Regions from separate parts of the Streptomyces sp. NPDC001204 genome, predicted to be linked through region 2. Evidence: riboswitches for the same ligand, from Rfam matches in the RefSeq annotation. Region 2 holds a riboswitch; each other region holds the start of a gene.
The links. A riboswitch is a leader RNA that binds a small molecule or an ion and turns the genes downstream of it on or off. The one in region 2 is predicted to bind cyclic di-AMP.

Region 1: another riboswitch for cyclic di-AMP. It lies ahead of ACWC91_RS26235 (transglycosylase SLT domain-containing protein); the one in region 2 lies ahead of ACWC91_RS23045 (C40 family peptidase).
Region 3: another riboswitch for cyclic di-AMP. It lies ahead of ACWC91_RS11100 (NlpC/P60 family protein); the one in region 2 lies ahead of ACWC91_RS23045 (C40 family peptidase).

What each region holds. Positions count from the first base shown of each region.
Region 1 covers NZ_JBSFJL010000021.1:50,458-57,872, reverse strand. Annotated here, with positions in the region: gene ACWC91_RS26265 (tetratricopeptide repeat protein) at 1-224, opposite strand, end outside; gene ACWC91_RS26260 (DUF6668 family protein) at 403-951, shown strand; gene ACWC91_RS26255 (ABC transporter permease) at 941-1,837, opposite strand; gene ACWC91_RS26250 (ABC transporter ATP-binding protein) at 1,824-2,768, opposite strand; gene ACWC91_RS26245 (LolA family protein) at 2,802-4,016, opposite strand; gene ACWC91_RS26240 (polyprenyl synthetase family protein) at 4,302-5,312, opposite strand; cyclic di-AMP (ydaO/yuaA leader) riboswitch at 5,797-5,982, shown strand; gene ACWC91_RS26235 (transglycosylase SLT domain-containing protein) at 5,988-6,473, shown strand; gene ACWC91_RS26230 (HAD family hydrolase) at 6,501-7,304, opposite strand.
Region 2 covers NZ_JBSFJL010000017.1:53,635-61,049, reverse strand. Annotated here, with positions in the region: gene bioD (dethiobiotin synthase) at 1-132, opposite strand, end outside; gene ACWC91_RS23075 (adenosylmethionine--8-amino-7-oxononanoate transaminase) at 134-1,432, opposite strand; gene bioB (biotin synthase BioB) at 1,425-2,678, opposite strand; gene ACWC91_RS23065 (8-amino-7-oxononanoate synthase) at 2,827-3,954, shown strand; gene ACWC91_RS23060 (DUF397 domain-containing protein) at 4,008-4,238, opposite strand; gene ACWC91_RS23055 (helix-turn-helix domain-containing protein) at 4,273-5,133, opposite strand; gene ACWC91_RS23050 (ATP-binding protein) at 5,361-5,816, shown strand; gene ACWC91_RS23045 (C40 family peptidase) at 5,875-6,348, opposite strand; cyclic di-AMP (ydaO/yuaA leader) riboswitch at 6,352-6,533, opposite strand; gene ACWC91_RS23040 (hypothetical protein) at 6,905-7,213, opposite strand; gene ACWC91_RS23035 (ATP-dependent Clp protease proteolytic subunit) at 7,221-7,415, opposite strand, start outside.
Region 3 covers NZ_JBSFJL010000006.1:154,674-162,088, reverse strand. Annotated here, with positions in the region: gene ACWC91_RS11105 (bifunctional [glutamine synthetase] adenylyltransferase/[glutamine synthetase]-adenylyl-L-tyrosine phosphorylase) at 1-1,966, opposite strand, end outside; cyclic di-AMP (ydaO/yuaA leader) riboswitch at 2,297-2,476, shown strand; gene ACWC91_RS11100 (NlpC/P60 family protein) at 2,485-3,711, shown strand; gene glnA (type I glutamate--ammonia ligase) at 3,814-5,175, opposite strand; gene ACWC91_RS11090 (globin domain-containing protein) at 5,503-6,714, shown strand; gene ACWC91_RS11085 (RrF2 family transcriptional regulator) at 6,832-7,275, opposite strand.

The sequences.
Region 1 (7,415 bases), on a different contig from region 2:
ACCGTGGCGAGGACGGGGTGGCCGGAGGCGAGGGCGATGCGGTGGAGGTGGCCCAGGACGGCCTGCTGGATCTCCTCGCCGGGAGTCGGCCGGACCGGCACGCCGCCGACCGAGGCCCCGGAGCCGTCCGCCGGCACATGGACGGCGACCGGCGTCGCCACGGGTGCAGCCGGCCGCGCGGCACGCTCGTGTTCCCGCTTCTTCCCGCGGCTCAGTCGAGACATCGGCTCCCTCACTCGGATGAGTGCCATCCGGTCGTTCGCGTACATTCGAGTCTCTCCGCCCGCCTGCCCTCCCCGCGTCACCACGACGTCACAGACTCGCATCAGGAACCGCACTCCTGTGACGCGGGTAACGTTTCGCGGGCAAGGATCGTCGAGATGACGCGGGAGGGGGCCAGCCATGCGGACAGATGTACGACAGGGACCGGAGATCTGGGTCCGCGGGCCGGTGACCGACGCCCGCGCCGAGGCCGACGGATGGGAGGGCAGGCCAGAACGGCCCGCCGGCCGGCCCGTCACACCCCGCCGGTTCTCCTGGCTGGCCACCCACGGCGGCGCGGGCACGACCACGCTCGCGGCCGTCTACGGCGGTCACGACTGCGGACGCGCCTGGCCGGGGCCCGGCGCTCCGGAGTCGGTGCTGCTGGTCGCCAGGACCCACGCGGCCGGTCTTGACGCCGTCACCCGCGCCCTCGAGGTGTTCCGCGGGGGCGAGGCGCCCGCCGGACTCGACCTGGACGCCGTGGTGCTCGTCGCGGACGCGCCGGGCCGGCTGCCGCGGCGGCTCGCCCAGCGGGTGAAGCCGATCGAGTCCGTGATCGACGTCTACCGTGTCCCATGGGTGGAGGCCTGGCGGCTGGGCGACCTGAGCGGAGCGCCGCCGCGGGAGAGCGAACCGCTGGCCCGTCTCACCGGGGCGGGGAACGCGCGGCCGGTCCCTACGCCGTGATGTCCTTCGCCGTGAACCGTGCCCAGGCCGCCGAGCCGAACACCGCCGCGTACAGGGCCTGCAACTCCAGGTTCTTCACCAGGCCGTCCCAGTAGACCGGCTCGCGCATGAGGTCGGCGAAGGACAGCCAGTAGTGGGGGAAGAGGTACGGCTGGATCGCGTGCAGCTGGGGTATCTGGTCGACGATCTGAACGGTGATCAGCAGGCCCACGGTCGTGGCCATCGCGGCGATCCCGCTGTTGGTCAGCGTCGACACGAACAGGCCGAGGGCGGCGAGCCCGATCAGCGACGCGGCGACGACGAGGGCGATCAGCAGCGCCCGGCCCAGTCCGTCGGCGAAGCCGATCCGGGTGCCCGAGATGGTCGTCAGATCACCGAGCGGGAACAGCAGGGCGCCCACGACGAGTGCCGAGACGGCGACCACGAGGGTGGCGACCAGGCAGAAGGCCATCGTCGTGGCGTACTTGGCGAGCAGCAGGCGAGTGCGGCCGGCGGGGGCGACCAGCAGATAGCGCAGGGTGCCCGCGTTCGCCTCCCCGGCGACGGCGTCGCCCGCGATCACGCCCACGGCCATCGGCAGGAAGAACGGCAGGGTGGCGGCGAGCGCGGTGAAGACCAGGAACAGCCCGTTGTTGGTGACCTGCGCGATGAACGCCGGACCCTCGCCGCCCCCGCCGCCGACGGACGAGCCGTCCCTCGTCTCGATCCTGACGGCCACCCCGACCAGGACCGGCACACCGGCCAGCACGCCCAGCAGCGCGAGGGTGCGCCAGCGCCGGAAGGTGGTCACCAGCTCACTGCGCAGCAGCCCGAAGGTCCACAGCCGGCGCGGGGCGCGCACGGCCACGTCCGCGGCCTGCCCCGGCGACAGCTCAGCCCGCGACATCGAAGCCCTCCCCCGTGAGTGCCACGAACGCGTCCTCCAGCGAGGCCCGTTCGACCCCGAAGCCGCGTACGCGGACGCCCGCCGTCACCAGCGCGGCGTTCACGTCGGCGAGGTCGCGCTCCGGTGGGTCGCCGGACACCCGGTCCTCGCCCGCGGCGACGTCGCCGACGCCCTGTTCCTTCAGCACCCGGGCCGCCTCCCCCGTGTCGGGTGTGATCACCACCAGCCGGCCGCGCGCTCCCGCGGCCAGCTCCGCCACGACTCCCTGTGTGATCAGCCGCCCCTGCGCCATGACCGCCGCGTGGGTGCACACCTGCTCGATCTCGTCCAGCAGATGGGAGGAGAGGAAGACAGTCGTGCCGTCGGAGGCCAACTCCCGGACCAGGGAGCGGATCTCGCGCATGCCCTGCGGGTCGAGACCGTTGGTCGGCTCGTCCAGGACGAGCAGTCTGCGCGGCTGGAGCAGCGCGGCGGCCAGACCCAGGCGCTGTTTCATGCCCAGGGAGTAGGCCTTGGCCTTCTTGCCCGCCGCGGCCGTCAGGCCCACCCGGTCCAGGGCGGCGGCGACCCGGGCGCGCCGGGTGCGGGGGTCGGCGGTCGGGTCGGCGGCGTCGTGGCGCAGCAGGTTGTCCCGGCCGGACAGGAAGCCGTACAGGGCCGGGCCCTCGATGAGCGCGCCGACCTGCGGGAGCACGGTGCGCGAGGACCGGGGCATGGGGCGCCCCAGCACTCGCGCCGTGCCGGAGGTGGGCTCGATGAGCCCCATCAGCATGCGGATGGTGGTGGTCTTGCCCGAGCCGTTCGGGCCGAGGAAGCCGAAGACGCTGCCCGCCGGGACGGTCAGGTCGAGACCGTCGACGGCGAGCTGTCCGCCGCGGTAGCGCTTGGTGAGCCCGCGCGTGTGGATGACGCTGTCATCCCCCTCGTCCATCGGCTCCCTCGATTCCTCGTGCCCGTCGCGTCCTTACTGCCCGGTGTTCGCCGCCTTCACCAGCGTGTCCTTGGTGACGGCGCCGACGTACACCTTGCCGTTGTCCGTGATCAGCGCGTTGACCAGGCGGGTGGAGAAGACCGTGCCCTTGCCGAACTTGCCGCTGACCTGGTCGCCGAGCGAGCCGAGGAATCCGCTCAGGTCGCCCTTGCCGGAGGACGACGGGATGCCGCCCTTGTTACCGGTGTCGATCACGGCGATGGAGTTCCAGCCCTTGCCGAGGACCTTCGGGCCGCTCCCGGCCGGGTCCTTGTGCGACGTGCCGGGCTCGTGGGACTGCCGGTCCGGGCCGGCCTTCCGCTCGGCGTCCTTCGTGGCCTCCTTCGCGGCGTCCTTCTCCTCGGTGACCTTCGCGCCCTTGGGCGGGGTGAAGTCGAAGGTCGAGGCGGCCGGCTTGGCGAAGCTGACCTGGGTGAAGCCCGCGTCCACCACGGCGGCGCCGCCGCTCGCCGGGGTGAGCGTGAACTTCAGCGGCAGCCCGGTCCTGGCGTCCACCGCGATGCTGATCGCACCCACCGTGGTGCCGGAGGCGTGCTTCGGCTCGATGACCAGCTTGTAGGCGTCGCGGCCGGCGACCTGGGCGGTGCCGTCGACCTTCACCGAGGTGGTGTCGTCGACCGCCTTCAGGGCCTCGTCGGCGAAGTCCTTGGGCGTGGCGGGGACCTCGTCCCGGTGCTTCTCGCCGCCGTCGGCCGCGGTGCCGTGGAAGACCTCGTTCGACTTGCTGTCGTAGCCCCAGACGTCCTTGCCGTTGTGGATGAGGCTGTACTCGGCGGCGCTCTCGATCAGCGAGACCTTCTGCCGGTCCTCGCCGTCGGCGGCGACGCGCAGGGTGTGCGTCCCGGAGGCCAGTTCGGGCAGCTTTGACATCGGGTCGGCCGACGAACCGTCACCACCCCCGGCCGCGCCGGAGGTCAGGCCGCTCTCCAGGCCGCCGAGGTTCGGCAGACCCAGGTCGGTGCTGACCTTGACCGTGCCGGACAGCTGCTGGACGTCCGACTTGGCGATTTTCTCTATGAGTTGCTGTGCGGTGATCTTCGGCAGGTCGGGGTCGCCGGACGCGGCGAGTGCGGGGACGAGCCCGATGGTCGCCGCCGCCACCCCCACCACCGTGACCGGGACGACGTAGCGCGCGGCCTTGCGGCGCCCCGTGCGCAGGTCGTCGGCTTCGGATTCGTTCGGTGCCATGTGTGCCCTACCTCCGTCTTCGGCGGCGGCTGTCCTTCTGCACTGGGGTGTCACCCTCAGCCGCCATTCTCACCCAGATCGGTGAGCAGTGGTGTGGTCCGTGGTTTCCATCTGACCAAATCGGCGGGGCGGAAGCGTCAGACCCCGGAGCCAACTCCGTGTACGCCTGCGGTATGACACACAAAGGGCGACGCCTCCCCACCCCGTAGGGGTAGATGTGGAGAGCGCCGCTCGAAGGGGCTGCCCGGCGGGGGCGGCCGGTGAGGCCGCGGAACCGGACGGGCGTCAGCCGGCCCGGTGCACCACCGCGTCGCACAGCTGGAGCAGGGCGGCCTTCGCGTCGCACTCCCGCAGCGGCGCCAGCGCGGCCCGCGCCTCCTCGGCGTAGCGCACGGTGTCACGGCGGGCGTGCTCCAGCGCCGGGTGCGCCCGCAGCGCCGCCAGCGCCTCCGCGTGCCGCGCGTCGTCGCTCAGGTCGGAGTCCAGCAGCTCGCACAGGGCGATGTCCTCGGCCAGCCCCAGCCGGGCCGTGCGCTCGCGCAGCCGCAGCACCGGCAGGGTGGCGATGCCCTCGCGCAGATCGGTGCCGGGGGTCTTGCCCGACTCGTGCGAGTCGGAGGCGATGTCCAGGACGTCGTCCGCCAGCTGGAAGGCGACGCCCAGCCGCTCGCCGTACTGCGTCAGCACGTCCACGACCGTCTCGTCGGCGCCGGACATCATCGCGCCGAACCGGCACGACACCGCCACCAGCGACCCGGTCTTGCCGCCCAGCACGTCCAGGTAGTGGTCGACCGGGTCCCGGCCGTCCTGCGGACCCGCCGTCTCCAGGATCTGCCCGGTGACCAGCCGCTCGAACGCCACGGCCTGCACCCGCACGGCCTCCGGGCCGAGGTCGGCGAGGATCTGCGAGGCGCGGGCGAAGAGGAAGTCACCGGTCAGGACCGCGACCGAGTTGCCCCAGCGGGTGTTGGCGCTGTCCACCCCGCGGCGCACGGCGGCCTCGTCCATCACGTCGTCGTGGTACAGCGTCGCCAGATGGGTCAGCTCCACCACCACGGCCGAGGGCACGATCCCCGGCGCGTACGGATCCCCGAACTGGGACGCGAGCATCACGAGCAGTGGCCGGAACCGCTTCCCGCCCGCCCTGACGAGATGCTGCGCGGCGCCCGTGATGAACGGGACCTCGCTCTTGGTGGCTTCGAGCAGCCCTTCCTCGACAGCCGCCAATCCGGCCTGGACATCGGCTTCGAGAGCCTGGTCCCGCACGCTCAGCCCGAATGGCCCGACGACGGTCACGAGGGGTCTCCTGTCTGCTGGTGTCTGCTGGGGATTACACGGTTTGTCGATAGGTCGCTGCCCTCACTCAAGTCAGCGTATCCGGTCACGTTTCGATCACCGATATCGCCCACCTATACGGGCCAGGCCACTTCACCCGACGTGACCACCATCACGTGTCAGCCACACGGCCCATCCACACTCACACATGAAGTCCGATTCACCCCTATTGGGGTTTCAATTCTCTTTAGTGGTATTTGCTCTTCGGCTGCCCGAGCCGTGACTTGGGACACACCCCCTTCCATCCACGCCGCCTCTCGCATTCCTTCACATCCCCTTTACACCAGTCGAGTTGACCCTTGGCAGATGCAAAGGATCAAGCACCACATACCCCCCAGACCAAGGTCAAATAGGGCGATGTGTGATTCCGGCACTTGTTCGGGACATGTGCTCTCGCATACGTTCCCGGCACCGACGGGCGGACGCCGAATCCTGCCGCCGCCCGTAATCCCAACGACCGAATGAACCACGGCAGGAGCGGGGGACCCAGGTAAGCCGCCGGGCCGGGCGTCGTACGTACCGCGTACACCGCACCGGAACGGCTTGGGGTGAAGCCGCGCCCTTCAAGGCGCGGCCGGGCACCTCCCAGCCCGAACCCGACAGCTCACCTCGCAGGCGACGGAGAGGAATTCCCCCATGCCTGCAAACGGTCAGCGCAGCTCTTCCCGCACCGCCCGCCTCGTCCGCGCCCTCGCCGTCACCGGCACGGGCGCAGCCGTCCTCGCCGTGCCGCTGCTCGGCGCCACGACCGCGTCCGCGGCGACCCCGGCCACCGTCCGGACGGCCGCCAGCTTCGGCTACTCGAACAACCTCGACGGCTGGATCCGGGCCTCCCTGGCGGTCATGGCGGAGAAGGGCATCCCGGGCTCCTACAACGGGATCCACCGCAACATCATCCGCGAGTCCTCCGGCAACCCGCGCGCCATCAACCTCTGGGACTCCAACGCCAAGAAGGGCATCCCGTCCAAGGGTCTGCTCCAGGTCATCGACCCGACCTTCCGGGCCTACCACGTGAACGGCACGTCCTGGGACATCTACGACCCGGTCGCCAACATCACCGCCGCCTGCAACTACGCGGCCAAGCGGTACGGCTCCATCGACAACGTCTTCGGCGCGTACTGACCGGACCGCGGCCGGCGCACGCACCGACTAGACAAACAGTCGTTCGAGGACGACGGCGATGCCGTCGTCCTCGTTCGACGTCGTGACCTCGTCGGCCACCGCCTTGAGCTCGGGGTGGGCGTTGGCCATGGCGACGCCCCGGGCGGCCCACTGGAACATCGGGATGTCGTTCGGCATGTCGCCGAAGGCGAGGGCGCTCTCGCGGCCCAGTCCCAGGTGTTCGGCGGCCAGCGCCAGTCCGGTCGCCTTGGTGATGCCGCACGGCTGGAGTTCGACGGTCCCGGGGCCCGACATGGTGACCGTGGCGAGGGAACCCACCGCGCCGCGGGCCGCCTCCGCCAGCTCGTCGTCGGACAGCGCCGGGTGACGCAGCAGCACCTTGCTGATGGGCGCGCGCCACAGGTCGTCGCGCCGTTCGACCCGTACGGCGGGCAGCGCCGGGTGCGGCATGAGATACCCCGGCTCGATGAGCGTGAGCCCCTCGACCCCGTCCTGGTCGACCGCGGCGTACACCTCCCCCACCTCGGCCTCGATCTTGCCGAGGGCGGTCTCGGCCTGCTCCCGGTCCAGGGTGACCGACCACAGCAGGCGGTCGCTGCCGGCGTCGTAGAGCTGTGCGCCCTGACCGCACACCGCGAGCCCCGTGGTGCCGAGGACGTCGAGCAGTTCCCGCACTCTCGGTGCCGGCCGTCCGGTCACCACGAGGTGCCGGGCACCTGCGGCCGCCGCCCTCGCGAGCGCGGCGAGGGACCGTTCGGACACGGTGTGGTCGCCGCGCAGCAGCGTTCCGTCCAGGTCGGTGGCGATGAGGGCATGTGCGAGGGCGGCCATGATCAGAGAATACGGATGCCCCGGCCCGCCGGCTCGACCGGAGCCGGACGACCGCGACGGCCACCGTGCTCCCGGCTCCCTCTCTTCAACTCCCTTGCCTGTGAGGGCGCT
Region 2 (7,415 bases):
CCCCACACCGGTCTGCGCGGGCTTCAGCACGGCCACCGACCGACCGGCCGCGACGGCCGCCGCGGCGACGGCGGCCGTGGCCACCGTCTTGCCGACCTCCGTGCCCGTGCCCGTGATCACCAGTACCGGCATCTCAACCCTCCCGCGCCGCCGCGCACACCGCGCGCGCGATCCGTGCCACGTCCACGTCACCGGTGACGTACGGCGGCATCGTGTACACCAGGTCACGGAACGGCCGCAGCCACACGCCCTCGCGCACGGCCGCCCGGGTGGCCGCCGCCATGTCCACCGCGTGGTCGAGCTGGACCACGCCGATGGCGCCCAGGACCCGTACGTCCCGCACCCCCGGCAGCTCCGCGGCCGGAGCCAGCCCGTCCCGCAGACCCGCCTCGATCCGGTTGACCTCCGTGCGCCAGTCCTGGCCGAGCAGCAGCCCGATCGACGCGCAGGCCACGGCCGCCGCCAGCGGGTTGGCCATGAACGTCGGGCCGTGCGCGAGCACCGGCACCTCGCCGCGTGAGATCCCCTCGGCCACCCGAGCGGTGCACAGCGTCGCCGCCATCGTCAGATAGCCGCCGGTCAGCGCCTTGCCCACGCACATCACGTCCGGCGTGACGGCGGCGTGCTCCGCCGCGAACAGGGCGCCGGTGCGCCCGAACCCGGTCGCGATCTCGTCGAACACCAGGAGCACGCCGTGCGCGTCGCACACCTCGCGCAGCACCCGCAGATAGGCGGGGGAGTGGAAGCGCATCCCGCCCGCGCCCTGCACCACCGGTTCGACGATCACGGCGGCCAGTTCGCCGGCGTGCCGTTCGACCGTCTCCCGCAGATGGTCGGCGTACGCCTCCTCGTACTCGGCCGGTGGCGCGTCCGCGAAGACCTGACGCGGCAGCACACCGGACCACAGCTCGTGCATCCCGCCCTCGGGGTCGCACACGGACATCGGCTGCCAGGTGTCCCCGTGGTAGCCGCCCCGCCAGGTCAGCAGCCGCCGCTTGTCCGGGCGGCCGAGCGAGCGCCAGTACTGGAGGCACATCTTGACCGCGACCTCCACCGACACCGAACCGGAGTCGGCGAGGAACACATGCTCGAGGCCCTCTGGCGACATGTCGACAAGGAGCTTCGCGAGCCGGACGGCGGGCTCGTGCGTGAGCCCGCCGAACATCACGTGGCTCATCCGCTCCAACTGCTCCCGCGCGGCCTCGTTCAGCACCGGGTGGTTGTAGCCGTGGATCGCCGCCCACCACGACGACATGCCGTCGACGAGTTCGCCCGAGCCGTCCGCGAGCCGCAGCCGTACCCCGCTCGCCGACTCCACGACGAGCGGTTCGTGGCGGCCGGGCATGGGCCCGTACGGGTGCCACACGTGCCGCCGGTCGAGCTCCAGCAGCTCGGGCACGCCCGGTCCGGGCGTGGCGCGCGGTTCAGGCATTGGGCGCGAGGTCCGTTCCGGCGCCCCGGCGGCGTACGGAGACGAGATCCGTGCGCGGCTCGTTGCCGGCCGCGGTCGCGGCCGGTGCTGATGCCGGTTCCTCCGCCGGCGCCGCGGCGGAACCGCAGACCCCGCCATCCTGGTGCGACCCGCACCCGGTCCCCTCGTGCGATCCGCATCCCGAGCCGTCGTGGGACCCGCACCCCGTGCCGTCGTGGGACCCGCACCCGCCCCCGGCCGACACCCGGTGCCCGGGCAGCGTCACCTGGTCGGCGCCCTCCACCTCGAACCCGGCGTCCGCGATCATCTCCAGGTCGGCCCTGCCCGCCTGTCCCTCGCTGGTCAGGTAGTCGCCGAGGAAGATCGAGTTGGCCAGGTGCAGCGCGAGGGGCTGCATGGTGCGCAGGTGCACCTCGCGGCCGCCCGCGATCCGTACCTCCACGTCGGGGCAGACGAACCGGACCATCGCCAGGATCCGCAGGCAGCGCTGCGGGGTCAGGTTCCACTCCTTGGCGAGCGGTGTGCCCTCGAACGGGATCAGGAAGTTCACCGGGACGGAGTCCGGGTCCAGCTCGCGCAGCGAGAAGACCACGTCGACCAGGTCCTCGTCGCTCTCGCCCATCCCGGCGATGAGCCCGGAGCAGGCGGACAGCCCGGCCGCGTGCGCCTTGTGCACCGTGTCCACCCGGTCGGCGTAGGTGTGGGTGGTCGTGATGTCGCCGTACGTCGCCTCGGAGGTGTTGAGGTTGTGGTTGTAGGCGTCGGCCCCGGCCTCGCGCAGCCGTTCGGCCTGGCCGTCGGAGAGCAGACCGAGGCAGGCGCACACCTCGACGCCCTCGTTCTGCTCCTTGATCGCCTTGATGGTGTCGGAGACCCGGTCCACGTCGCGGTCGGTCGGACCGCGCCCGCTGGCCACCAGGCAGACCCGCTTCGCGCCGCCCGCCAGCCCCGCCGCGGCGGCCCTGGAGGCGTCGTCGGGCTTGAGCCAGGTGTACTTGAGGATGTCCGCCTTCGAGCCGAGGCGCTGGGAGCAGTAGGAGCAGTCCTCGGGGCACAGGCCCGACTTGAGGTTGACGAGATAGTTGAGTTTCACCCGCCGGCCGAACCAGTGGCGGCGCACCTTCCCTGCCGCGGCCACCACGTCGAGCAGGTCGTCGTCGGAGGTGGCCAGTACGGCCAGAGCTTCCTCGCGGGTCGGCGACTCGCGCCGAAGCCCCTTGTCCACCAGCGTGTTCAGCAGGTTCATGAGAGCTGATCCTGTCCTACGGCCCGGTCCGCGGCCAAGGAGACTCCGCACAACGACGGGCGCATCGACATGTGGGTATTGCCACATCATGGGCGGCCGGCCCTGCCGCTAGGGTCTGTCCACTGCCTACAAAAGCCCCGGAGGACCCATGGCGTTCGGCTGGATCGAGGAGCAGGTGGACGCACGCCGCCGGGCCGGACTCGTACGGACCCTGCGGCCCCGCCCCGCCGACTCACCGCTGCTCGACCTCGCGGGCAACGACTACCTGGGGCTGGCCCGCCATCCGGAGGTGACCGAGGGGGCCGCGGCCGCGGCGCGTACCTGGGGCGGCGGCTCCACCGGCTCCCGGCTGGTCACCGGCACCACCGAACTCCATGCCGAACTGGAGCGCGAACTGGCCGGATTCTGCGGCTTCGAGGCTGCGCTGGTCTTCTCCTCCGGATACGCAGCGAACCTGGCCGCGGTCACCGCGCTCGCGCCGCACGGCTCGCTCGTCGTCTCCGACGCGGGCAACCACGCCTCGCTCATCGACGGCTGCCGGCTGGCCCGGGGCACGACACAGGTCGTCGCGCACGCCGACCCGGACGCCGTGCGCAAGGCCCTCGGAACGCACGAGGGCCCGGCCGTGCTCGTGTCGGACACGGTGTTCTCGGTCGACGGTGACGCGGCCCCGCTGGCGGAGTTCGCCGCGGTCTGCCGGGAGCACGGCGCCGGTCTCGTCGTCGACGACGCCCACGGGCTGGGCGTCCTGGGCGAGGGCGGCCGCGGCGCCGCGCACGCGGCCGGGCTGGCGGGCGCCGACGACGTGGTCGTCACGGCCACGCTGTCGAAGTCGCTCGGCAGTCAGGGCGGAGTCGTCCTCGGGCCCGCGCGGGTGATCGACCACCTGGTCAACGCGGCCCGGACGTTCATCTTCGACACCGGTCTCGCGCCCGCGGCCGCGGGTGCCGCCCTCGTGGCGCTGCGACTGCTGCGCCGCGAGCCGGAGCGGGCGGCACGCGCGCGTGCGGTGGCGGCCGAACTCCACGCACGCCTGACCGCCGCGGGCCTGGAGGCGGTACGTCCGGACGCCGCGGTGGTCTCGGTGCGCGCTCCGTCCCCGGAGCGGGCCGTGCGATGGGCGGCCGACTGCCGGGCGGCCGGGCTGGCCGTGGGCTGCTTCCGTCCTCCTTCCGTGCCCGACGGCATCTCACGGCTGCGGCTGACCGCCCGCGCGGACCTCTCCGGGGCGCAGATCGAACACGCTGTAGGGGTGATCGGTGGAACACGACCATGAGTCGGCGTGACACGGCCGGGCGCCACCGGGTGTGGATATGACTGGATTGTCCGTCAGGTGCGGTGTGCCGCGGCCGTGAAGACTGCCCAGCTCGCGGGGGAGAAGAGCAGCGCGGGCCCGGCCGGGGTCTTGGAGTCGCGCACGGCGAGCAGCCCGGCCCACGGTCCCGTGGCGGGCCGGGCCGTCTCGACGCAGTTGTTGGCTCCCGTGCTGTAGCTGCTGCGCAGCCAGTGCACGCCGTGCAGATCGGTACTGGAAGGTACGTGCCGAGGCGGAGTGGACATGGGGCCTCCTTACGCGGTACGCGGTTGTGCGCCGTCAGGGGGTCTGGCGTATCCCGGCGATGAAGTCCAACGAGTCCTCGGGAGAGAGGGCGTGGATCCGCAGGGTGTCGAAGGCCTCGGCGTAGGCCTCTAGGTCTTCTTTCCGCTCGAGGTGGAGGCTACTCGTCAAGTGGTCGAGAACCACCACGTTCAGATCGGAAGCGTTCGAAAACGAGAAGATAACGAAAGGGCCGGTGATCCCGATGTGCGCGCCGGCGGCGAACGGCAACACCTGGAGCCGTACTTGGGGCAGCCGGGCCGCCTCCGTCAGCCGCTCCAGCTGCCGCCTCATGACCTCGGGCCCGCCCACCTCCCTGCGCAGCACCGCCTCGTCCAGCACCGCGTCCAGCTCCAGCGGCGGTCGCGAGCGCAGCACGTCCTGGCGGGCCAGCCGCACCTCCACCAGCGCGTCCAGCCGGTCCTCGTCCAGCCCGTCCACGGCGGCCCGGGTGACCGCGCGGGCGTACTCGGGTGTCTGGAGCAGTCCGGGGACGACCGAGGTCTCCAGGGTGCGCATCCCGCTCGCCTGCGACTCCAGGCTGATGAAGTCCCGGTAGGTCGGCGGCAGCACTCCGCGATAGGCGTGCCACCAGTGGTGCCGGTCGCCGCCGTCGTCCAGCCCCGCGAGCACCAGGAGCAGCTCGCGCAGCTGGGCGTCGTGGACCGCGTACGCGTCCAGGAGCGAGCGCACGTCGGCCGGTTTCACCCCGCTGGTGCCGGTCTCGATCCGGCTGACCTTCGACTGGTGCCAGCCGACCAGGCGGGCCGCCTCACCGCTGGTGAGACCCGCGCCGGTGCGCAGCGCGCGCAGTTCGGCGCCCAGCTTCCGGCGGCGCACCTCGGGACCGTGCTGCATGGGCTACTCCCTCGCTCCCTCTGAACGCTCCACGCGACCCGCTCCGGATACGGTCTGCCGTCGCAGAGTTCACCGCATCGAGCGACAGATATATGCATATCTCGGTGGATCGCCACCGAGACCGGAGAGGTGATGGCAGTCTGACGGCGAAGCACCAGTGCGGGACCGTACTCGAACCATCCGCCAAGTGTCGGACTCCGGCCCCGTGGGAAAGGGACGACATCGCCATGGCAGACCATCTGGAAGCATCCGTCACTCTGCCGAGCGATCCCGCCTCGGTCTGCGCGGCCCGTGCCTATGTGGCCGGCACGCTCGCGGAGTGGGGCCTGCCGCCGTCCGCGGACACCGCCGAGACGGTCCGGCTCATCGTGTCCGAACTCGCCACCAACGCCGTACAGCACACTTTGGGGCAGTCACCCACCTTCACGGTGGACCTCGTCCTCGTGCGTGACGAACGACTGCGCATCGGGGTCACCGACAGCCACCCCCGGTTCCCGAAACGCCTGCCGGCCGCCGTCCAGCAGGACAACGGCCGGGGCATGGTGATCATCCGGTGGCTCACCGCCGAGTGCGGCGGCAGACTGACCGTGCGGCCGACGCGGGAGGGCGGCAAGACGGTCTGCATCGAACTTCCGTGGACGGTTCCCGCCCGCCCGGTGACTGCCGCGGGTCAGGAACCGTAGGAACGTGCGGTGACGACGTCGAAGCTCCGCCACCGCACGGCACCGCACTGCGGCCGGGTCAGCTGACCCGGCCGTACCAGACGCTCTTCGTCCAGATCTTCTGGAGCTTCACCACGTCCCCGGTCTTCGGAGCGTGCCAGATCTTGCCCTTCCCGGCGTAGATGCCCACGTGGTAGACGTGCGAGCCCGAGTGGAAGAACACCAGGTCCCCGGCTCGGCGGCTGCTCGCGGAGATGTGCCGGCTGTTGTTGTACTGCTGTGCGGCCGTGCGGGGGAGCTTCTTGCCCGCCCTCTTGAACGAGTACAGCGTGAGCCCGGAGCAGTCGAACCTCCGCGGCCCCGTGGCGCCCCACTGGTAGGGCGACCCCTGCTTGGACGCCGCGATCCGCAGTGCCGTGTTCGCGGTCGTCACGGCCGAGGCCTCGGAGGCCACACCCGGGACCACGATCGAGCCGCCCACGGCGGCCAGGGTCAGGGCCGAGGCCGTGCCGGCCCGGGCCATCAGCGACGGGACACGATTGAGCGCAGTCATGCGCAACCCTTCGTCAGCCGCCTGTGAAGGATGACCTGTCGGATTCGGGCTGGCGAAGTTGCCCGGCCGCGTTGTCGCGGCTTCACCCCAAGGGCTGCTCGGACCGGCCATGGCGTGACCGTTCCGGCGACCCGTCGTGCTTGGGTCCTCCACTCCTGCCGATCCACTTCTGTCGACCGGTCATCCTGGCGGCGGCAGGACTCGGCGTCCGCCCGGACCGCCCCGCCGTTGTGGCGGGGGCTTGTCGTCAGACAGGGATCTTCACCTACGGATGTCCGAAAATCCCAATGGAACCGCGTGTTTGTGTTGTTACTCACCACGCGCCCGTTCGGGTGGACACCCTCGCGATCGAACGGCTGCCCCCGCCCGCGACGACCCCCGGACCAGCACCGGAGCACCTCATTCCGCCATTCGGGGAGGCGTGTTGGGCGACTGCGGCGGTCTCGAAAAGGGAGTTGAACCTACACCGAAAGGCGGTCGGTCATTCGGGGTGATTTCACCCCGTGTCCAGACAGAAGGGTCCCTTCACCCGCCAAGGCCGCGGCTGTGGACGACGTCAACTTCCGCAGTCGGGGGGAAGGGTGACACGGGCCGTGCGCCGCTCGCCGTCCAGCACCCGCAGGGCCCGGGCCAGAACGTCCGTGTGCAGCTCGGTCTCGTCCCGCCGGTGCACCAGCGCCAGGGCGTCGCGCAGCTCCACCGCCCTGCCGGCGAGCGCCTGGGCGGCCCTCAGGGCCCGGCAGGTGTCTCCGGGCCGTCCCGGGTTGACGCGGCCCAGCAGGTCGGCCGCCTCCAGGTATTGGTCGATCAGCTCCGCCTCGGCGCGGGTCGGCGCCGGCAGGGGTGGCGGCTCGGGCGGCGGCATCGGCGGCTCACTCCGCGTCCGGCGCGGTGCGCGTGGCCCCGCGGTTCTGGATGATTCGGTCAATCAGGCCATATTTCAGGGCCTCTTGTGCGTCCAGCACCTGCTCCCGCGCCAGGTCGGTCCGCACCTGCCGCGCGGACCGCCCGGTGCTCAGCGCGAGCAGCTCCTCCAGGCGGGCGCGCATCCGTGTCAGCTCGTCCGC
Region 3 (7,415 bases), on a different contig from region 2:
TACGGAACAGCTCCCGCCGGCGTACGCCGCGCGCCGCCGTGACGCCCTGCTCGGGGGTCTCGGCGCGGCGCACGGCGGCGAGGACCTCCTGCTCCAGCTGGGCGCGGCCGCGCGGTTCGAGGCCGCCCGCGTCACCGTTGCCCAGCAGTGCCACGGCCTCGGGCGCGCGCATCAGCAGGTCGGGCGCGAGCCGCCCGGCCGACAGCACCCGGGCGAGGTTCTCGGCGGCGGCCCCCTCGTCCCGCAGCAGCCGCAGATACCAGGGGGTCTTGCCGAGCGCGTCCGACACCTTGCGGAAGTTCAGCAGCCCGGCGTCCGGATCGGCGGAGTCCGCGAACCACCCCAGCAGCACGGGCAGCAGGGTCCGCTGGATGGCCGACTTCCTGGTGACGCCGGAGGCCAGCGCCTCCAGATGCCGCAGCGCGGCCGCCGGGTCGGCGTACCCGAGCGCGACCAGCCGCTCACGCGCGGCCTCCGGCCTCAACCGGGCCTCGCCGGGGGCGAGTTGGGCGACCGCGTCGAGCAACGGACGGTAGAACAGCTTCTCGTGCAGCCGGCGTACGACGCTGGTGTGCCGCTTCCACTCGCGGGTCAGCTCGGTGATCGGGTCGCTGCGCAGGCCGAGCGACCGTCCGAGCCGGCGCAGATCGGCCTCGTCCTCGGGGACGAGGTGGGTGCGCCGCAGCCGGAACAGCTGGATGCGGTGCTCCAGGGAACGCAGGAACCGGTAGGCGTCGTCGAGTTGCACGGCGTCCACACGGCCGACGTACCCTCCGGCGGCAAGCGCCTGCAACGCGTCCAGGGTGGAGCCGCTGCGCAGCGACGGGTCGGTCCGCCCGTGCACCAACTGAAGAAGCTGCACGGCGAATTCGACGTCGCGCAGGCCGCCCGGCCCGAGCTTCAGCTCGCGCTCGACCTCGGCCACGGGGATGGTCTCGACCACGCGGCGGCGCATCTTCTGCACGTCGGCGACGAAGTTCTCGCGCTCGGCGGCCTGCCAGACCAGCGGGTCGAGCGCGGCGATGTACTGCCCGCCCAGTTCCAGGTCGCCGGCCACCGGGCGGGCCTTGAGCAGCGCCTGGAACTCCCAGGTCTTGGCCCACCGCTGGTAGTAGGCGACATGGCTGCTGAGCGTGCGCACCAGCGGCCCGTTGCGGCCCTCGGGCCGCAGGTTGGCGTCGACCGGCCAGATCGAGCCCTCCACGGTCGTCTCGGAGCAGATCCGCATCATGTGCGAGGCGAGCCGGGTCGCGGCGCGCAGGGCCTTGACCTCGTCGGCGCCGTCCTCGGCCTCACCGACGAAGATCACGTCGACGTCGGAGACGTAGTTGAGTTCGTGGCCGCCGCACTTGCCCATCGCGATCACCGCGAGCCGGCACAGCGCGTCGTCCTCGGGCGCGGCGGCCCGCGCGAGCCGGAGCGCGGCACGCAGGGTGGCGGTGGCGAGGTCGGCGAGCTCGGCCGCGGTCTCGGCGACATCCGTGGTGCCGCACACGTCGCGGGCGGCGATGGACAGCAGGCAGCGCCGGTAGGCGACGCGGAGCCCGACCGGGTCGGCGGCGTCGGCGAGCCCGTGCTCGAACTCCTCGACCCCCGGGTGCAGGTCGCGCGGCTCGTAGGTGACCAGCGCCCGCCAGTCGCCCGCGTGCCGGGCGAGGTGGTCGCCGAGCGCGGTGGAGGCGCCGAGCACACCGAGCAGCCGGTCGCGCAGCGGTTTGGCCGCTATCAGCGTGTCGAGCAGCTCGCGGCGGGCCTTGGACCCCGGCTGCGCCTCCAGCAGCCGGACCAGCCCGCCCAGCGCGAGATCCGGGTCGGCGGTGGCGCCCAGCGCCTCCAGCAGCACCGGATCGTCCCGGAGCGGCGCGAGGTCCGGCCCGTCCAGCAGCCGCTCGGCGTCCGAGGCATGGATGAAGCCGTGCCGCAGCAGCCGCGTGAAGGTACTGCTCCTGCGCCCCGGCGCCGTCATCCCGGCCTCCCGTCGGATCAAGCCCGTCCTGGCCAGAGCCTATCCGGACTCCCGGGCCGGAGCCCTGACGGCGGTCCAGCTTTCCGCACGGTCAGAGGCCGGACGCACCCCCTGTCACCCCTTCCGCGCTGGGGGCGGCCCCTGCGACACCGACAGGTACTCCTTCAGCCAGAAGTCCGAAAAGCATCGGAGTGCAGGCATCCGTATGCGCACCGTGAAAGTCACGAAAACGTAGCGGACATATCACGCACCAACCTTCACAGCAGTCACAAGCGTTGGCTAGCGTGCCCGGCGGGCACCCCGTACCCCGCCGGCGAGCAACGCCGGGACGGGTGGCCTGCGCCGAGTCCGGTGCGCCTCACGGCCGCCGGAGCCGGGGACCCACGCATCCCTGGGGTGAATCGGTCCCGTTCACGCGTCCCCCACGGCGCGCACGGGACGGTAGGGCAGCCCTTCCGACCACCCGCCCGAACCCGACAGCTAACCCGGTAGGCGGTCTACGGAAGGAGGCGCCACCCTTGGCGTCGCACCGCAAAGCCCGGACCACGTCCACCCGGATCGCCGGACTGCGCACGTCCCCGGCCCTCGGTCTGACGACCGCGGCCCTCACCTCCGTGGCACTGCTGTCCCAGACGGCGAACGCCGCGCCCGCACAGCCCCGGAAGCCCAGCCTCGAAGAGGTGCAGAAGAGAGTCGACGACCTCTACCACCAGGCCGGGGTGGCCACCGAGAGGTACAACGCGGCCAAGGAGAAGACCACCACGCAGCGCAAACGCGTGAACGGCCTCCTCGACGACGTGGCGAAGCGCACCGCGAAGCTGAACGAGGCGCGGCGCGAGCTCGGCTTGTTCGCAGCCGCCCAGTACCGCACGGGAGGGATCTCCGGTACCGCGACGCTGCTGCTCGCGAAGGATCCCCAGCAGTACTTCGACCAGGACCATCTGATGAGCCAGCTCACCGAGCGGCAGAAGAAGGCCGTCGACGACTACCGGACCGCACAGCTCTCGACGACGAGGAAGCGTACCGAGGCGACGAAGGTCCTGGAGTCGCTGACCACCTCGCAGAACGATCTGAGGACCAGCAAGGTCGACGTCCAGAAGAAGCTCAGCGAGGCACGCCATCTGCTGTCGACGCTGACCGCCGAGGAGAAGGCGCGGCTGGCGGCGATCGAGAAGAAGAAGCAGGAGCTCGCCCGGCAGAAGGCCGCGGAGCTGGCCCGCAAGCAGGCGGCGGAGGCGAAGGCGGCGGCGCAGAAGCGCGAGCAGGAGCAGGCGGCCCAGAGCTCCGACGCGAAAGCGAGCAGCGGAACGGGCACGGGAGCGGACACGAGCGCGGGCGCCGGATCGAGCACGGGCGCGGGCACGAGCGCGGATGCCGGATCGAGCACCGGCTATGCCGCCAAGGCAGCCAAGGTCATCGACTTCGCGAGGGCCCAGATCGGCAAGCCGTACGTGTGGGGCGCGTCCGGCCCCGGGTCGTACGACTGCTCCGGGCTCACGCAGGCGTCCTGGAAGTCCGCCGGGATCTCGCTGCCCCGCACCACCTGGGACCAGGTGCAGGCCGGCACGACCGTCCCCGTCTCCGCGGCCGAGCCCGGCGACCTGGTCTTCTTCTACGACGACATCAGCCACGTCGGGATCTACATCGGCAACGGCATGATGATCCACGCGCCGCACTCGGGCGCGAACGTCCGCGAGGAGTCGATCTACTACATGCCGATCCACAGCGTCGTCCGCCCCGCGTAAGGCGTGTGCCGGCCCGCCCAGGAGCGGTGAGGGCGTGGGGCCGGCGGTCCGCGACCGTCGGCCCCCTCCGCCTAATGGGCGGGAAACCTTCCTGACCTGCGCCTACAGCACCGGCAGGTGCTTCTTCAGTTCGAAGGCCGTGACCTCCGAGCGGTACTCGTGCCATTCGGCGCGCTTGTTGCGGAGGAAGAAGTCGAAGACGTGCTCGCCGAGGGTGTCGGCGACCAGGTCGCTGTTCTCCATCAGGGTCAGGGCCTCACCGAGGTTCTGCGGGAGCGGTTCGATGCCCATCGCGCGGCGTTCGGCGTTGGACAGGGCCCAGACGTCGTCCTCGGCGCCCGGCGGGAGCTCGTAGCCCTCCTCGATGCCCTTCAGGCCGGCGGCCAGGAGGACGGCGTAGGCGAGATAGGGGTTCGCGCCGGAGTCGAGGGAGCGGACCTCCACTCGGGCGGAGCCGGTCTTGCCGGGCTTGTACATCGGGACGCGGACCAGGGCCGAGCGGTTGTTGTGGCCCCAGCAGATGTACGAGGGGGCCTCGCCGCCGGCGCCCGCGGTGCGCTCGGAGCCGCCCCAGATGCGCTTGTAGGAGTTGACCCACTGGTTGGTGACCGCGGAGATCTCGGCGGCGTGGCGGAGGAGGCCCGCGATGAAGGAGCGGCCCACCTTCGAGAGCTGGTACTCGGCGCCGGACTCGTAGAAGGCGTTCCGGTCACCTTCGAACAGCGACAGGTGCGAGTGCATGCCGGAGCCGGGGAACTCCGAGAAGGGCTTGGGCATGAACGTGGCCTGGAGGCCCTGCTCGAGCGCGACCTGCTTCATGACCAGGCGGAACGTCATGATGTTGTCCGCGGTGGACAGGGCGTCGGCGTAGCGCAGGTCGATCTCCTGCTGGCCCGGGGCGCCCTCGTGGTGGGAGAACTCCACCGAGATGCCCATCGACTCCAGCATGGTGATCGCCTGACGGCGGAAGTCCATGCCGATGGCCTGCGGGGTGTGGTCGAAGTAGCCGGAGTTGTCCGCGGGCGTGGGGCGGGAGCCGTCCAGCGGGCGGTTCTTGAGCAGGAAGAACTCGATCTCGGGGTGGGTGTAGAAGGTGAAGCCGAGGTCGGAGGTGCGGGCCAGGGCGCGCTTGAGGACGTAGCGCGGGTCGGCGAAGGAGGGGGAGCCGTCCGGCATGAGGATGTCGCAGAACATGCGGGCCGTACCGGGGGCCTCCGCGCGCCAGGGCAGGATCTGGAACGTGGACGGGTCGGGCTTGGCGATCATGTCGGACTCGTAGACCCGGGCGAAGCCCTCGATGGCGGAGCCGTCGAAGCCGATGCCCTCGTCGAAGGCCTGTTCCAGCTCTGCGGGCGCGACGGCCACGGACTTGAGGAAGCCGAGCACGTCCGTGAACCACAGGCGTACGAACCGGATGTCGCGCTCCTCCAACGTCCGGAGCACGAACTCCTGCTGCTTGTCCATCTTCCGCTTCCCCATCCTTGCTGGTCAGGCCGCCTGTATTCGGTGTCACGGGAGACCGTCGGGCACCTGAGCATCCCACCACGGCCGCGTTTCGCCCGTGTTGCGGGGCCCGTCGCCCGGCCATCGCGAGGGCGCTCGCCCCGCGTACCGCAGACGTACCGCTCTGCCGCCCATCTTGCCCGCTCGCACCGTCATCCGTAATGGCCGAACCTTCACCCACGTGACCGAGGACACGCCTCCATAATTTGCATCTCAAATGCAAGTTTCAATACCGTTTCGATCAGTCGAGCGATCGAGCCCATCCGATCGAGTCATCGAGGAGTCACGATGCTGTCCGAGCAGTCAGCAGCCACCGTTCGCGCCACCCTCCCCGCCGTCGGCGCGGCCATCGGTCAGATCACCGAGCGCTTCTACGCCAGACTGTTCGACGCCCACCCCGAGCTGCTGCGCGATCTGTTCAACCGCGGCAACCAGGCCGCCGGCACACAGCGGCAGGCCCTGGCCGGCTCCATCGCGGCCTTCGCCACCCACCTGGTGGAGAACCCGGACCAGCGCCCCGACCTGATGCTCCAGCGCATCGCCCACAAGCACGCGTCCCTGGGAGTGGCACCGGAGCAGTACCCGGTCGTCCACGAGCACCTGTTCGCGGCCATCGCCGAGGTGCTCGGGGAGGCGGTGACCCCGGAGGTCGCCGCCGCCTGGACCGAGGTCTACTGGCTGATGGCCAACGCCCTCATCGCCATCGAGAAGCGCCTGTACGAGCAGAGCGAGCAGCGCGGCTGGCGGGAGTGGGAGGTCGTCGAGCGGATCGAGGAGACCGCGGACGTGGCCACCTTCAAGCTCCGCCCCGTCGACGACGCCCCGGTGCCCGGCTACCGCGCCGGCCAGTACGTCTCGGTCGGCGTCGAGCTCCCGGACGGGGCCCGCCAGATCCGCCAGTACAGCCTGACCGCGGCCCCCGGATCGCCGGTGCGGCAGTTCGCCGTCAAGCGGGTGGCCGGCGACGCCACGACGCCCGACGGGGAGGTCTCCAACCACCTGCACGCACACGTGCGCGTGGGTGACGTCCTCCAGCTGTCCGCCCCGTACGGCGACCTCGTCCTGGAGGAGACCGAGGCGCCGCTGCTGCTCGCCTCCGCGGGCATCGGCGTCACCCCGATGATCGCCATGCTGGAGCAGCTCGCCCTGACCGGCCACAGCGCCCCGGTGACCGTGGTCCACGCCGACCGCTCCCCCGCCGCGCACGCGCTCCGCTCCGACCACCAGGCGTACACGGCCAAGCTGCCGGACGCGCAACCGGTCTTCTTCTACGAGCGGTACGACGTCGATGCCGACGACGACGCGGCAGGCGCCGGGCGGCCCGGCCTGGTCGACCTCGGCGACGTCGACGTCCGGGCCGGCACGCGCGCGTACCTGTGCGGCCCGCTGCCCTTCATGCGGGCGGTGCGCGAGCAGCTGATCGGCAAGGGCGTGTCCCCGGCCGACGTCCACTACGAGGTCTTCGGCCCGGACCTGTGGCTGGCCCAGCCGGCCGCCTGACCGATCGGGCCGATGCGCTCCGAAGGCCGGCCGAGGCGGTGTGCACCGTCTCGGCCGGCCTTCCGGTGCGGTCGGGTCCTTCCGGGTCTTCCCGGGCTGACCGTGCGTGCCCCGCGCTCAGGTGGGCGGCCGCATGGCGGGCAGCCCCAGCAGCAGCGGTCCCGTCGGCGCCGCGACCATGTCGGCGACCGTGAAGGGGTCGAGCGCGGCGTAGAAGGCCTCCTGGGCGCGCCGCAGGGCGCCGCGCAGGCGGCAGTCGGAGCTGAGCGGGCAGGGGATGCTGCCCTCGCAGTCGGCCACGTCGCCCTCGCCCTCCAGGGCGCGTACGAGGGCGCCGACCGAGGCGTTGAGGCCCGCTTCGGTGAGCGTCAGTCCGCCGCCGCGGCCGCGGCGGGCCGCGAGCAGCCCCCGGTGCTGGAGCTCGGCGACGACCTTCGCGGTGTGCGTGTACGGCACGCCCATGTCGCCCGCGACCTCCCGGGTCGTGGGGCTCGACTCGCCGGCGACCGCGAGCCGCATCAGGACGCGCAGCGCCATGTCGGTGGAACGCAGCAGCCGCATGCGGACAGGGTAGATAATGCGCATCCGCCGTTCAACTTATCGGCGGTCTCCCGGAGGGCGCTCCGGTCCCACTACGATCAGCGGGCCCCTCGGGCACGCACGGCCGCCCGCACCTCACACCCGCCCGCCCCTTCCCCCAC